Regions from separate parts of the Acidaminococcus sp. genome, predicted to be linked through region 2. Evidence: riboswitches for the same ligand, from Rfam matches in the RefSeq annotation. Region 2 holds a riboswitch; each other region holds the start of a gene.

Region 1 (4,280 bases), on a different contig from region 2:
GCGTGTTTGGCAAAAGCGGATTTGGCCACCAGCAGAAGGCCCGTGGTGTCCCGGTCCAGCCGGTACAGGGGATGGATGCCGCATTTCTGCCCCGACTGGCGGAAATACCCTCCCACCGCCTGGACCAGGGTATCCCGGGCCCCGGACCAGGTGGGGTGGATCAGCATGCCGGCAGGCTTGTCCACCGCCAGCAGGTCCTCATCCTCGTACAAAATGGCAAGAGGCAGATGGACCGGGATCACCGCCGCCGTTTCTTCCCATTGGAAAACAAGCCGGTCCCCGGCCTCCAGCCTGTGAGAAGGACTGGAAACCGGGGATCCGTTCACGGTAATGGTGCCGTTCCATTTGATTTTCCGCCAGAGTTTTTCCGAAAGGTGCATGGGACCCCGGGCTGCCTGGCGGACGCAGCATCCGGCATGGTCCCGATCCACCTGGTACGTCAGTTCCATATCAGTAAGACCGTAAAAATTCCTTGAAAAAGTCCACACTGGCCTTCAGGGCATCAGCGGGGATCTTTTCGTTCACCTGGTGGGCGGCGCCCCAGCGGCTGTCCCGGAGATACCCGGAGAACAGCATCACATTGTCGGCGATCCGCTTGTAATAGTGGCTGTCGGTGCCTCCCAGCATCAGGAAGGGCACCACGTCCACTTTTTCCCCATACTGGCCTTTCAGCACCTTTTCCGCCACCTGGATCCCGTAACTCTGGGGATCGGAAGCAGGCAGCGGGTCCTTGCCGGACACATGGCGGATTTCCACCCCTTCCGGCAGGAACTGGCGGAAGTAATTTTCGCAGGATTCCACCGTATCCCCCTGGAGCACCCGGACGCTCATCTGGGCCGCCGCCCGGCTGGGCAGCACATTGGGCTGCTTGCTGGCTTCGGCCATGGTGAAGGCGATGGTGGTGTGGAGCAGGGCATCCAGAGCCGGATCTTCCTGGGCCAACTGGCACAGTTCCTGCCAGTGGCCTTCCGGATCTTCATAGATAGCCCGGCGGCCGGCATCCTGGAGTTTGGCGCTTTTCTGGAGATGGGCCAGGGTCAGGGGAGTGAACCGGTACGGGAAAGGATGGGATTCGATGGCCACAATGGCTTTGGCCAGGGTCCCCAGGGCTGTCCCCTTCCCGGGACGGCTGGAATGGCCTCCGGGAGAGGTGGCGTAAATCTCGAAGTTCACCGGGGATTTTTCCGCCACTCCGATCTTGGCTTCCAGCTTGTCCCCCACCGGGAACAGGCCGCCCCCTTCGTCCACTACGGTGCCCAGCCGGACCCCCTTCTCTTCCAGGTGCCGGGTGAGCTTTTCCGCTCCGTCCACATCGTTTTCCAGGTACACTTCCTCACTGTAGCCCAGAGACAGGTACAGGTCGTAAGACGGCCGCCAGCCTTCTGCCAGCAGGGCTTCCACCGCTTCCATTTCCGCCAGCAGCTGGTGCTTGCAGTCGGTAGTGCCCCGGCCGCAGATACAGCCGTCGATGATTTCGCCTCCGAAGGGATCGAATTTCCACTGGCCCCGGTCCCCTACTTCCACCACGTCCTGATGGGCCATGAGCAGAAGGGGCTTCTTTGCGCTGCCAGTGCCCTTCAGGTGGAACTGGAGGCCTGCCTGGCCCACTTCATCCAGCTCCATCAGGCGATAGATGTGGGGATAGAATTCCCGGAAGGCCTCATGGAGTTTTTCAAACTGGCTCCAGTCCACCTTGTCCACATTGGCGTTGGACACGGTGGCGCACTGGATGAACCGCTGGAGATGGGCGGCGTATTTCTGTTCTTCTTCCGTAAGCTTCATTGCCGTTCCCTTCTTTCTCAATTACCAGGCCGGTTCCAGGTTGCCTTTGCAGTTTTCCAGGATGTAGTCCTTCACCGGCTGGCTCTGGAAGATCTGGACGAATTTCTTGTAGGTGGGGTTGTCTTTGTCTTCTTCCCGGGCGGCAATGATGTTCACATAGGGGCTGGTGTTGTCTTCCTTGGCAATGGCCAGGTCCGTGGACAGACCGGCGGAGTTGGCATACCCGGCGTTGATGATGGAAGCGGCGGTGTCATCCAGGCTCCGGGGCAGCTGGGCAGCTTCCAGTTCCACGATCTGCAGGTGTTTCGGGTTTTCGGTGATGTCGTTGACGGTCAGTTCCGTGGGCTTCACATCCGGGTTCACTTTCAGGAGGCCCAGTTTGCTCAGCATCAGGATGGCCCGTCCTCCGTTGGAAGGATCGTTGGGGATGGCGATCTTGTCCCCGTCCTTGATGTCCGCCACGTTCTTGATCTTGGTGGAATACAGCCGCAGGGGAGCCAGGTAGGTCTTGCCGATGCTCACCAGTTTGGTGCCGTTCTTTTTGTTGAAGGCCAGCAGGAAGGGTTCATGCTGGAAGGAGTTCAGGTCGATGTCCTTCTGGGCCAGGGCCTGGTCCGGAGTCACATAGTCGGAGAATGTCTTGATTTCCACCTTCAGCCCCTGTTTTTCCGCTTCCTTCTTTACCACTTCCATGACCTGTTCGGAATACCCGGGGGTGATCCCTACAGTGATGGTCTTCTTTTCCGCCGGGGCGGCCGCCTTTTTGTCGCTGCCGCAGCCGCTGACCAGGCTGGCCAGGGCCAGGACGGATACGGCTGCTGCAATCCATTTCTTCAGTTTCATGAACATCTCTCCTTTTCGCCTTCCCGAAAGCACCCAAAGAAAAACACCACCTGCTGGGCAGATGGTGTTTTCGATGACTGAGCTCGCTTTTCATCTGCCAGGGAATCCCTGTTGGAATTGGCACCTTCCCTTCCGGGGGTTGCCGCAGCTTCATAGGGCCAAATCCCTCTGCTGCTCTCGATGAAGGTATGTGATTTTGATGGTTCTGATTCTACACTACTTCACTAGGAAAGTCAAGGACTTTTTGTAACCTGATCAAGAACAGTTGCAGGTGACCAGGTCACAGTCACCAGCTCACAACCAATGGTAACCATATGCCAGTGGCATATGCCGCTGAAGAGAAACGCAGCTGACGCTGCTAACCCACCACCATTGCGCAGGCGCAACGGTCCCCCGCCCTTGAAAAGGGCGGATATACGCTTGGGCTGATGCCCATTGCTTTGACGGCCTGGATAACCACCGGACGTATTGCCGGGGCGGATATACCCTCGGGCTGACGCCCATTGCTTTGACGGCCTGGATAACCACCGGACGTATTGCCGGGGCGGATATATGCTCGGGCTGACGCCCATTGCTTTAGTAGTGGCACCAGGGCGGAGCCTGTGTGCCATTTATCCGCCCTTTGCAAGGGCGGGGGTATCCATGCGCAGCATGGGTGGTGGGTTAGCAGCCGTAGGCTGCGTTTTTCTTTAAAAAAATTTGCCAAAGGCAAATTTTCACCTTCGGCCAGTGACCAGTAGTGACAAATGGGCTGTTGCATGCGCAACAGCCCCTCTTCTTACTACTATTACATCTTCTGATGAGCGCGGCGGGCGATTACGTCCAGCTGCTGTTCTCTGGTCAGGTCGATGAATTTCACCGCGTAGCCGGATACCCGGATGGTGAAGTTGGCATATTCCGGTTTTTCCGGATGTTCCATGCAGTCGATCAGCTTGTCCACGCCGAACACGTTCACGTTCAGGTGGTGGGCTCCCTGGTCGAAGTAGCCGTCCATCACCCGTACCAGGGTGGCTTTCTGTTCTTCTTCATTGTGGCCCAGGGTTTCCGGAGCGATGGTCTGGGTGTTGGAGATCCCGTCCAGAGCATATTCGTACGGCAGCTTGGCCACAGAGTTCAGGGAAGCCAGGAGGCCGTTCTGTTCTGCGCCGTAGGCCGGGTTGGCACCGGGAGCGAACGGGGTGTAGGCTTTCCGTCCGTCAGGCAGGGCACCGGTGGCGCCGCCGTACACCACGTTGGAAGTGATGGTCAGGATGGAAGTGGTGGCTTCGGAATTCCGGTAGGTGTGGTGTTTCCGCAGCTTGGTCATGAAGGTCTTCAGCAGCCATACAGCGATTTCATCCGCCCGGGGATCATCGTTGCCGTATTTGGGGAAGTCCCCTTCGATCTTGTAGTCCACCACCAGGCCGGATTCATCCCGGACCGTGGAAACTTTGGCGTATTTGATGGCGCACAGGGAATCCACCACATGGGAGAAGCCTGCGATGCCGGTGGCAAAAGTCCGGCGCACATCGGTGTCGATGAGGGCCATTTCTGCCGCTTCATAGTAGTATTTGTCATGCATGTACTGGATCAGGTTCAGGATGTTCACGTACAGCCCGGCCAGCCAGTCCATCATCAGGTCGAATTTGTGCATCACTTCGCCGTAGTCCAGCACG
Region 2 (4,280 bases):
GCATCCCGGAACATGAAGGGGTATTATGCGGCAACGGTGGAAGAGGCGGTGCAGAAGGCCCTGGAACTGATCCCGGAAGGCAGTGTGGTGAACATGGGCGGCAGCACCACCGTACGGGAAAGCGGTCTGGTGGAGAAACTGAAGGAAGGCAACTGGACCTTCATCGACCGGGACGAATATCCCACCCGGCGGCCGGCCCATCTGAAGGCCTATGATGCGGACTGGTATCTGGCCAGCTGCAACGCCATGACCCGGGACGGGATCCTGGTGAACATCGACGGCAATGGCAACCGGGTCTCCGCCATTTCCTACGGGCCCCACCATGTATTGTTCCTGGTGAGCCTGAACAAGGTGTGTTCCAGCCTGGAAACAGCCCTGGACCGGGCGGAAAACACGGCGGCTGCGGTCTGTGCCCAGAAATTCGACATCCAGACACCTTGTAAGACCACCGGGTTCTGTTCCCACTGCAAGGCGCCGGAAACCCGCTGCTGCCAGATCCTGATCACCCGGTATGCCCGGCATCCGGAACGGGTACATGTGATCCTGATCAACGATCAGCTGGGTTTCTGACCGGGAAGAAAAGGGAAAGGGAGTTGGCGGACCAACCCTTCCTTTCCCTTTTTTGTGGTATAATGGATTCACTTTGAAACCAGAAGGAGACCGTGATGTCTGATTATTTTATTTCTCAAGTATATCCTTCCGATAAACGGACCAATGCCCAGGTGGATGCCCTGCTGGAGCAGGAGGGAATCCGCCGGGATGCCAACCTGGACTATACCTGTGTGATGTTCGACAATGATTACCGGGCCATTGCCACCGGAAGCTGTTTCGGCAACACCCTCCGGTGCATGGCGGTGGACCATCACCACCAGGGGGAAGGGCTGATGAACGAGATTGTGTCCCATTTGGTCCAGTACCAGTATGAACGGGGAAATCTCCACCTTTTCCTGTATACCAAATGCAGTTCCGCCAAATTTTTCGGGGACCTGGGTTTTTATGAAATCGCCCGGATCGAAGACCAGATCGTCTTTATGGAAAACCGGAAGGAAGGTTTCTCCAGCTATCTGGACCAGCTGGCCCGGAGCCGGGTGGAAGCTCCCAAAGTGGCGGCTATTGTCATGAACGCCAACCCCTTTACCCTGGGGCATCAGTACCTGGTGGAAAAAGCGGCGGCAGAAAACGACCTGGTCCACCTGTTCATGGTCAGCGAGGACGCCAGCCTGTTCCCCTATGCCGTCCGGAAGAAGCTGATCCAGGAAGGGACACGGCACCTGGCCAATCTCCGGTACCATGACAGCGGTCCCTACATCATCAGCCAGGCCACCTTCCCCAGCTATTTCCAGAAGGATGCGGAAGCGGTGATCGCCAGCCATGCCAACCTGGATCTGGCCATTTTCGTGAAGATCGCCCGGAAACTGGGGATTACCGCCCGGTATGTGGGGGAAGAGCCCACCAGTGTGGTCACCGGCCTGTACAACCAGGTGATGGAAAAGCGGCTGCCGGAAGCGGGGATCCAGTGCGTGGTGGTGCCCCGTCGGGAAGAACAGGGCCAGGTGGTCAGTGCCTCCACAGTACGGAAGGCCATCCAGGAAGGAAACTGGGCGCTGGTACGGGAGCAGGTGCCTCCCACCACCTGGGACTTCCTCCAGAGCCAGGAAGCCCGGCCCATCCTGGACCGGATCCGGAAAGAGCAGGACGTGGTCCATTACTGAGGACCCGTCTTGTATTTTCCTACTGTATCTGTTATAATTACAAAGCAAAATCGAATACAGCTCATCAAGAGTGGCGGAGGGAATGGCCCTGTGAAGCCACAGCAACCATGGCCCTGGGCCAACGGTGCTAATTCCTGCAATGCGGTTTGTCGATTGTAAGATGAGAGTCCCATAGGTACTCTCATTTTGGGAGTATTTTTTTTTGTGTAAGGAGGAAATAATGAAGAAAGTATTTACGTCTGAATCTGTCACGGAAGGCCATCCTGACAAAATCGCCGATCAGATCTCTGATGCGGTGCTGGATGCCATCCTGGAACAGGACCCGGATGCCCGGGTTGCCTGCGAAACCCTGGTGGCCACCGGCCAGATCCATATTGTGGGGGAAATTTCCACCAGCTGCTATGTGGACATTGCCAAGATTGCCCGGCAGACGGTGATCGACATTGGCTACGACCGGGCCAAATATGGTTTTGACGGAGCCACCTGCGGGGTGCTGATCTCCATCGATGAACAGTCCCCGGACATTGCCCAGGGGGTGGATGAATCCGATGAATCCAAACAGGGCGCCCAGGGAGAAGAAGAAAAAATCGGCGCCGGGGATCAGGGGATGATGTTCGGCTATGCCACCGATGAAACGCCTGAATACATGCCCCTGCCCATTTCCCTGGCCCACAAGCTGTCCCGCCGGCTGGCCCAGGTCCGGAAGGACGGCACCCTGCCTTATCTCCGTCCTGATGGGAAGACCCAGGTCTCCGTGGAATATGATGACGACAAACCGGTACGGGTGGACACCATTGTGGTTTCTGCCCAGCACAGCCCGGAAATCACCATGGAACAGCTGCGGAAGGACATCCTGGAACAGGTGATCCGGCCGGTGGTGCCGGCGGATCTGCTGGATGAAAAGACCATTTACCACATCAACCCCACCGGCCGGTTCGTCATCGGCGGGCCCCAGGGGGATTCCGGCCTCACCGGGCGGAAAATCATCGTGGATACCTACGGGGGCATGGCTCGTCACGGAGGCGGTGCCTTCTCCGGGAAGGATCCCACAAAAGTGGACCGGAGTGCTGCCTATGCGGCCCGGTATGTGGCCAAGAACGTGGTGGCTGCCGGCCTGGCCAGGAAATGCGAAATCCAGCTGGCCTATGCCATCGGGGTGGCCCGTCCGGTGTCCATCAGCGTGAACACCTTTGGCACCGCTGCCATTCCGGAAGAAAAGATCGTGGAACTGATTGAAAAGAACTTCTCCCTGACTCCGGCGGGTATTATCCGGAGCCTGGATCTGCGCCGGCCCATTTACCGCCAGACTGCTGCCTATGGCCATTTCGGCCGGACGGATGTGGATCTGCCCTGGGAACGGCTGGATAAAGTGGATGTGCTGAAAAAAGCACTGGAATAAGATGGAATACGCAAAGGTTGCCATCAATCTGCCTGCCAAAAACATTTTTCGGCAGTTCACCTACCATGTGCCCCAGGCCCTGGATTTCCTGGGCCAGGGCTGGCGGGTGGTGGTGCCTTTCGGCCAGCAGCTGCTGGAAGGTTTCATTGTGGAAGAGGACCGGAGCCCGGATCTGTCCCGGGAACTGAAGGACATTGCCGATGTGGTGGGGACGGAACCCTGGTTCGACAGTGAAATGCTGGCCACCGCCTACTGGCTGTCCCAGTACTACCTGTGCACCCTGGCGGAGGCCCTGCGGCTGTTCATCCCGGGCCGGAAAAGCCTGGCGGCAGTGGGGAAATACGTCCCAGTGCCTGAAGTGGCCGGGCTTACCCCTGAGGAACAGGAACTGTACGATTTCCTGACCCTGAAGGGTCCCCAGTCCCGGCGGGCCATCCGGAATCTCCCGGGAGGAGAGACGGCCCTGAAGGGACTGATTGCCCAAAAGGCGGTGGTCCTTTCCTACGATGTGAAATACAAACTGCGGGAAAAAACAGAGCGGACCTTTACAGCAACACCGGAAGGGCTGGCCGCACGGGAAAACGGAGAGGTCCGGGGCAAAAGCCAGCTGGCTGCCCTGGACTTTTTGCTGTCCGGGAACACCGCCAGCGCCGGGGAGCTGGAAGGAAAAGGCATCTCCTCCGCGGTGCTCCGGAACCTGGTCCAGAAAGGCTGGCTGCTGGAAGGCCGGCGGCGGGTCCTCCGGGACAGCTACCAGGGGCTGGAAGCCCGGAAGGAAACCCTGGAACTGACGGAAGAACAACAGGCGGCCATCCAGGCAGTGGACCGGGCCCGGGAAAACCGGGATCCCCGGACCTTTCTGCTCCAGGGGATCACCGGCAGCGGCAAGACGGAAGTCTATCTCCGGCTCACCGACAGGGCCCTCCGGGCAGGCCAGCAGGTAATGGTGCTGGTGCCGGAAATCGCCCTTACCGGACAGATCGTGAAACGGTTCAAGGCCTGGTTCGGCGCCGGGGTGGCGGTGGCCCACAGCCGGCTTTCCCCCAGCGAGCGGGGAGACGTGTGGAGCCGGATGCGGTCCGGCCAGGCCCGGGTGCTGATCGGGGTCCGGTCGGCGGTGTTCTGTCCCTTTGCAGACCTGGGACTGATCCTGATGGATGAAGAGCATG
Region 3 (4,280 bases), on a different contig from region 2:
CCCGTGGCCCCCGTGGATCATCACCATTTCAAAACCCGCCCGTTTGGCCAGGCTGGCGGCATGGCCGTAGGCTGCCACAATGTCGTCGATCAGATCTTTGGTCAGAGCCCGTACCGGCACCCCGTCGGCCCGGACCCCGTCGCTGGGGCCCCACTGGTGGAGATTGTGCTGTTTGGTCTTGTCCGTCATGTAGGTGCCGGCAAACTGGCCGGAATGGGACAGTTCGATGGAAGGGATGGCTCCGTGCCGGCGGATGGCGTCGGCGGTATAGGTGGCGCAGGCCAGGGAATTCAGGATGCTTTCATCCAGATGATAGGCGTGGGAACCGTCGGTGGCCGGATGGACCATCAGTTCCGAGACGGTCACCGCCCCGGCCCCGCCTTTGGCCCGGAGTTCGTAAAAAGCCGTGGATTTGGGGCCGATGCACCCGTCGTTGGTAATATCGGTACCGCCCATGGGAGCGGAAAAGATCCGGTTCCGGAAGGTGGTGCGGCCGATGGTGATGGGGGTGGACAGATGGGGAAATTTGCGCAGCATGGTATAGTGCCTCCTAAAATATTTTCCAGTTTTTTCCGCCTTTCACCCTACCATAAAAAAGAAGCTGCCGTCCAGCAAAGAAACAGCAGTAGATATAAATAAATCATTGATAGGACTATTTCCCCTGGGGGCACACCGCCAGCAGTTCCTGAAACAGGGGTTCTTCCGCCCGGTTTTGGGGGCACACAAAGGACACCTGCCAGGGGGAGGTCTCCCGGAGGGGAATCTGCCGGAGAGGAGCCTCCACCGGATGGATGGCCGCGTCGATGCCGATGCCCCGGCCTTCCTGGCAGAACTGGTAAATCAGGCTGCTTTCCATGGTCTTCACTGCAAAATGTGGGGTAAAGCCAAAATCCCCGCACCGTTCCACCACATTGTGGTAAATGGAAAAATGCTCGTTCAGACACAAAAGAGGCTCCCCCTTCAGGTCTTCCAGGGACAGGCTGTCCCGGTCATAAAGGGGATGCCCTGGGTACACTACAGCTTCCACCGGCGCCTGGAACAGTTCCCGGCGGAATAAACCTTCCGGAGCCCGGGACCCTACACAGAATCCGCAGGACAGGGTCCCTTCCTGGAGCAGCTCAAGGATGTTTTCGTTGAAATCCTCCGCCCATTCCAGCCGGAATTCCGGGTGCCGGGCCGCTGCGCCCTGGAGTTTCTCGATGGAAATCACATGGAGCACCCCGCAGGCAAATCCCACCCGGAGCCCCTGCTGCTGGCGCTTCAGTTCCTGGATTCCCAGCTGGAGCCGGAGCAGCTGGGCGGAGAAGGAACGGCTGTGTTCATAGAAATAATCCCCCTCCCGGGTAGGCACCACCCCTTTGGGAGTACGGACAAACAGCCGGGCCTGGAGCTCCCCTTCCAGCACCCCGATGATCCGGCTCACCCCCTGGGGCGTCAAAAACAGCACTTTGGCCGCCTGGTGGATGCTGCCTTTCTCATAAACCTGCAGAAAACACCGGATAGCCCGGGTATCCATGGCAATCCCCTCCTTCGGGAGGATTGTAACACGGGAGGAAGATGGTGTCAACGGAATAGGGACAGGTGGTTGGTAGGTCTTAGTGTAAAATAGTTCTCGGTGAAATGAATAATCCCTTATAAACTTGCAAAAAGGAAGACCTTCATCCTTTATAGTATTAGTTACCACGCCACTACAGATAGGAGAGAAGGTCTTCCGTGAATTTCATTGTATCAGAATTCATTAACTTAATAAAGGGGTGTTCCAACGGGCAGCAGTCCCATGGGACAGTTGGGAACCGCACTGAACTGGTGATAAGGACGGTCCCAAAGTCCGCCCTGTGAGGGGCGGGGGACCGTGCGGAGCACGGTGGTGGGGGCATCGGCGACAGCCGATATTTTGCAGGACCGGCCGAAAACAAGGGAGTGTCTGGCAGAAGTAGAAATATGATGAACGCAGTATCCATTGCTGTCTCTCAGGTAGATAGTTTCCATACCACCGTCAAGGTATTCGGTCCTTTCAGGACCTCATGCCCCCACCACCGGGCAAGCCCGGTCCCCCGCCCCTGCAGGGCGGACTTGGCCTCCGGCTATGCTGGTACTCTTTGCGGGTATACGTCGATACCCCGGGAGCCGGGACGGGTTTGCCTTCGGCAACCCCCTACATCGTTGGGGTCAGAGATTCGTACATCTGGCGAGCCGCCGGTTGTGCGACCTCTACGGGCCCCTGCTCTTTACTCTTCACTCTTTACTCTGCACTTATGCCCCAATTCCCATTGACAAACTGTACTTTATACGGTATCATTTAATACGCACAGAATTCATCCAGAGTAACGGAGGGACTGGCCCTATGAAGTTACGGCAACCATCAGCGGCTTTGGCCGGCTGAACGGTGCTAAGTCCATCAGGCGTGGCCTGAAAGATGAAGATGAGTGAGCCAATCTGATTCCTCTTCATTGCTGATGAAGAGGAATTTTTATTTTTTACGGAGGTGAACCCCCTTGATAGAACTCCAGCACATTGACAAAGTCTATCATACGGCTTCAGGGGACCTGCATGCCCTGAAGGATATCAATCTGACCATCAACGAAGGCGAGATCTTCGGCATCATCGGCCTGTCCGGGGCTGGCAAAAGCACCCTGGTCCGGTGCATCAACATGCTGGAAAAGCCCACCAGCGGCAAAGTCATGGTGGACGGCCAGGAAATGACCGCCCTGGGCGAGGAACAGCTGCGGAAGGCCCGGCAGAACATCGGCATGATCTTCCAGCATTTCAACCTGCTGTCCAGCCGTACCGTATTCGGCAACATCGCCTTCCCTCTGGAAATCCAGGGCATGGACAAAGCCGCCATCCAAAAGAAGGTGGAACCCCTGCTGGACCTGGTGGGCCTGAAGGACCGGGCGGACCACTACCCCAGCCAGCTGTCCGGGGGCCAGAAACAGCGGGTGGGCATCGCCCGTGCCCTGGCCAGCGACCCCAAGGTGCTCCTTTGCGATGAAGCCACCTCCGCCCTGGATCCCCAGACCACCGAAAGCATCCTGAACCTGCTTCGGGACATCAACAAACGGCTCCACATCACCATTGTCATGATCACCCACCAGATGAACGTGGTAAAGGAAATCTGCGACCAGGTGGCCGTGATCGAAAACGGGGAAATCATCGAACAGGGGTCCATGGTGGACATTTTCACCAATCCCCAGAAAGCCACCACCAAAGAATTCGTGGCCAGCATCCAGCACAACGACCTGCCTGATTTCGTCAAGAAACTGGACATCCACAAGGACTACAAAGCCGGGGACAAGGCCCTGGTGAGCCTGAGCTTCATCGGGGACAGCGCCGGCGAACCCATTGTATCCGTGCTGATCAAGGAATACGACACCAATGTGAACATCCTGACGGCCAACATTGAAACCCTGCAGGATACCCCCTTCGGGACCCTGCTCATTGAAGTGGAAGGGGACGAGGACCATTTGAAAAAAGCCCTGGATTACCTCCACGAAAGAAAAGTGAAAGACGAGGTGATCGGTTATGTCTCCTAATATGATCCATCTGCTGATCAAAGCCCTGGGCGAAACCCTCTACATGGTAGCCCTGTCCGCCGCCATTGCTTCTCTGTTCGGGATTCCCCTGGGGGTCATCCTGACCATTACCGGCAAAGGCCACATCAAAGAAAATGCGGCTCTCCACAAGACCCTGGGCTCCATTGTGAACGCTCTCCGGTCCGTGCCCTTCATCATCCTGATGGTGGCCATCATTCCTCTCACCCGGATCATCGTGGGGTCTTCCATCGGCACCACTGCTGCCATTGTGCCTCTGACCATTTCCTGCACTCCGTTCATTTCCCGGATCATTGAATCCTCTCTGCTGGAAGTGGATCCCGGGGTCATCGAAGCGGCCCAAAGCATGGGGGCTTCCCCTCTCCAGATCATCTGGAAGGTGCTGCTGCCGGAAGCCATGCATTCCATTGTGCTGGGCATCACCCTGGCGGTGATCAGCCTGATCGGTTCCAGCGCCATGGCCGGTGCCCTGGGGGGCGGCGGTCTGGGTGACCTGGCCATCCGCTACGGGTACCAGCGGTTCCAGGCGGATACCATGGTGGCCACGGTCATCGTCCTGATTGCCCTGGTCCAGTTGGTCCAGACCATAGGGAACAAGATTTCGGCGAAGCTGAACAAGACGAAGATCAAATAAAAAAATCCCACCCCTCGAGGGTGGGATTTTTTTTGCCCGGGACTCACGGCTCGCGGCCTGCGGCCTGCAATCCTACTTTCAGCCCCAGCCGCTCT

The links. A riboswitch is a leader RNA that binds a small molecule or an ion and turns the genes downstream of it on or off. The one in region 2 is predicted to bind S-adenosylmethionine.
Region 1: it holds a riboswitch for S-adenosylmethionine, as region 2 does, so the genes downstream of both, ACZOF8_RS06990 (MetQ/NlpA family ABC transporter substrate-binding protein) here and metK (methionine adenosyltransferase) in region 2, are expected to answer to the same signal.
Region 3: it holds a riboswitch for S-adenosylmethionine, as region 2 does, so the genes downstream of both, ACZOF8_RS09875 (methionine ABC transporter ATP-binding protein) here and metK (methionine adenosyltransferase) in region 2, are expected to answer to the same signal.

What each region holds. Positions count from the first base shown of each region.
Region 1 covers NZ_DBMBXK010000008.1:86,744-91,023, forward strand. The annotation lists gene ACZOF8_RS06980 (RluA family pseudouridine synthase) at 1-449, opposite strand, end outside; gene ACZOF8_RS06985 (M20/M25/M40 family metallo-hydrolase) at 451-1,782, opposite strand; gene ACZOF8_RS06990 (MetQ/NlpA family ABC transporter substrate-binding protein) at 1,804-2,625, opposite strand; SAM riboswitch class I at 2,713-2,812, opposite strand; gene pflB (formate C-acetyltransferase) at 3,413-4,280, opposite strand, start outside.
Region 2 covers NZ_DBMBXK010000003.1:17,660-21,939, reverse strand. The annotation lists gene ACZOF8_RS02335 (lactate utilization protein) at 1-570, shown strand, start outside; gene citC ([citrate (pro-3S)-lyase] ligase) at 663-1,712, shown strand; SAM riboswitch class I at 1,771-1,879, shown strand; gene metK (methionine adenosyltransferase) at 1,933-3,111, shown strand; gene priA (primosomal protein N') at 3,113-4,280, shown strand, end outside.
Region 3 covers NZ_DBMBXK010000019.1:1,825-6,104, forward strand. The annotation lists gene ACZOF8_RS09865 (oxidoreductase) at 1-537, opposite strand, end outside; gene ACZOF8_RS09870 (LysR family transcriptional regulator) at 653-1,516, opposite strand; SAM riboswitch class I at 2,313-2,423, shown strand; gene ACZOF8_RS09875 (methionine ABC transporter ATP-binding protein) at 2,496-3,533, shown strand; gene ACZOF8_RS09880 (methionine ABC transporter permease) at 3,523-4,185, shown strand; gene ACZOF8_RS09885 (DUF192 domain-containing protein) at 4,229-4,280, opposite strand, start outside.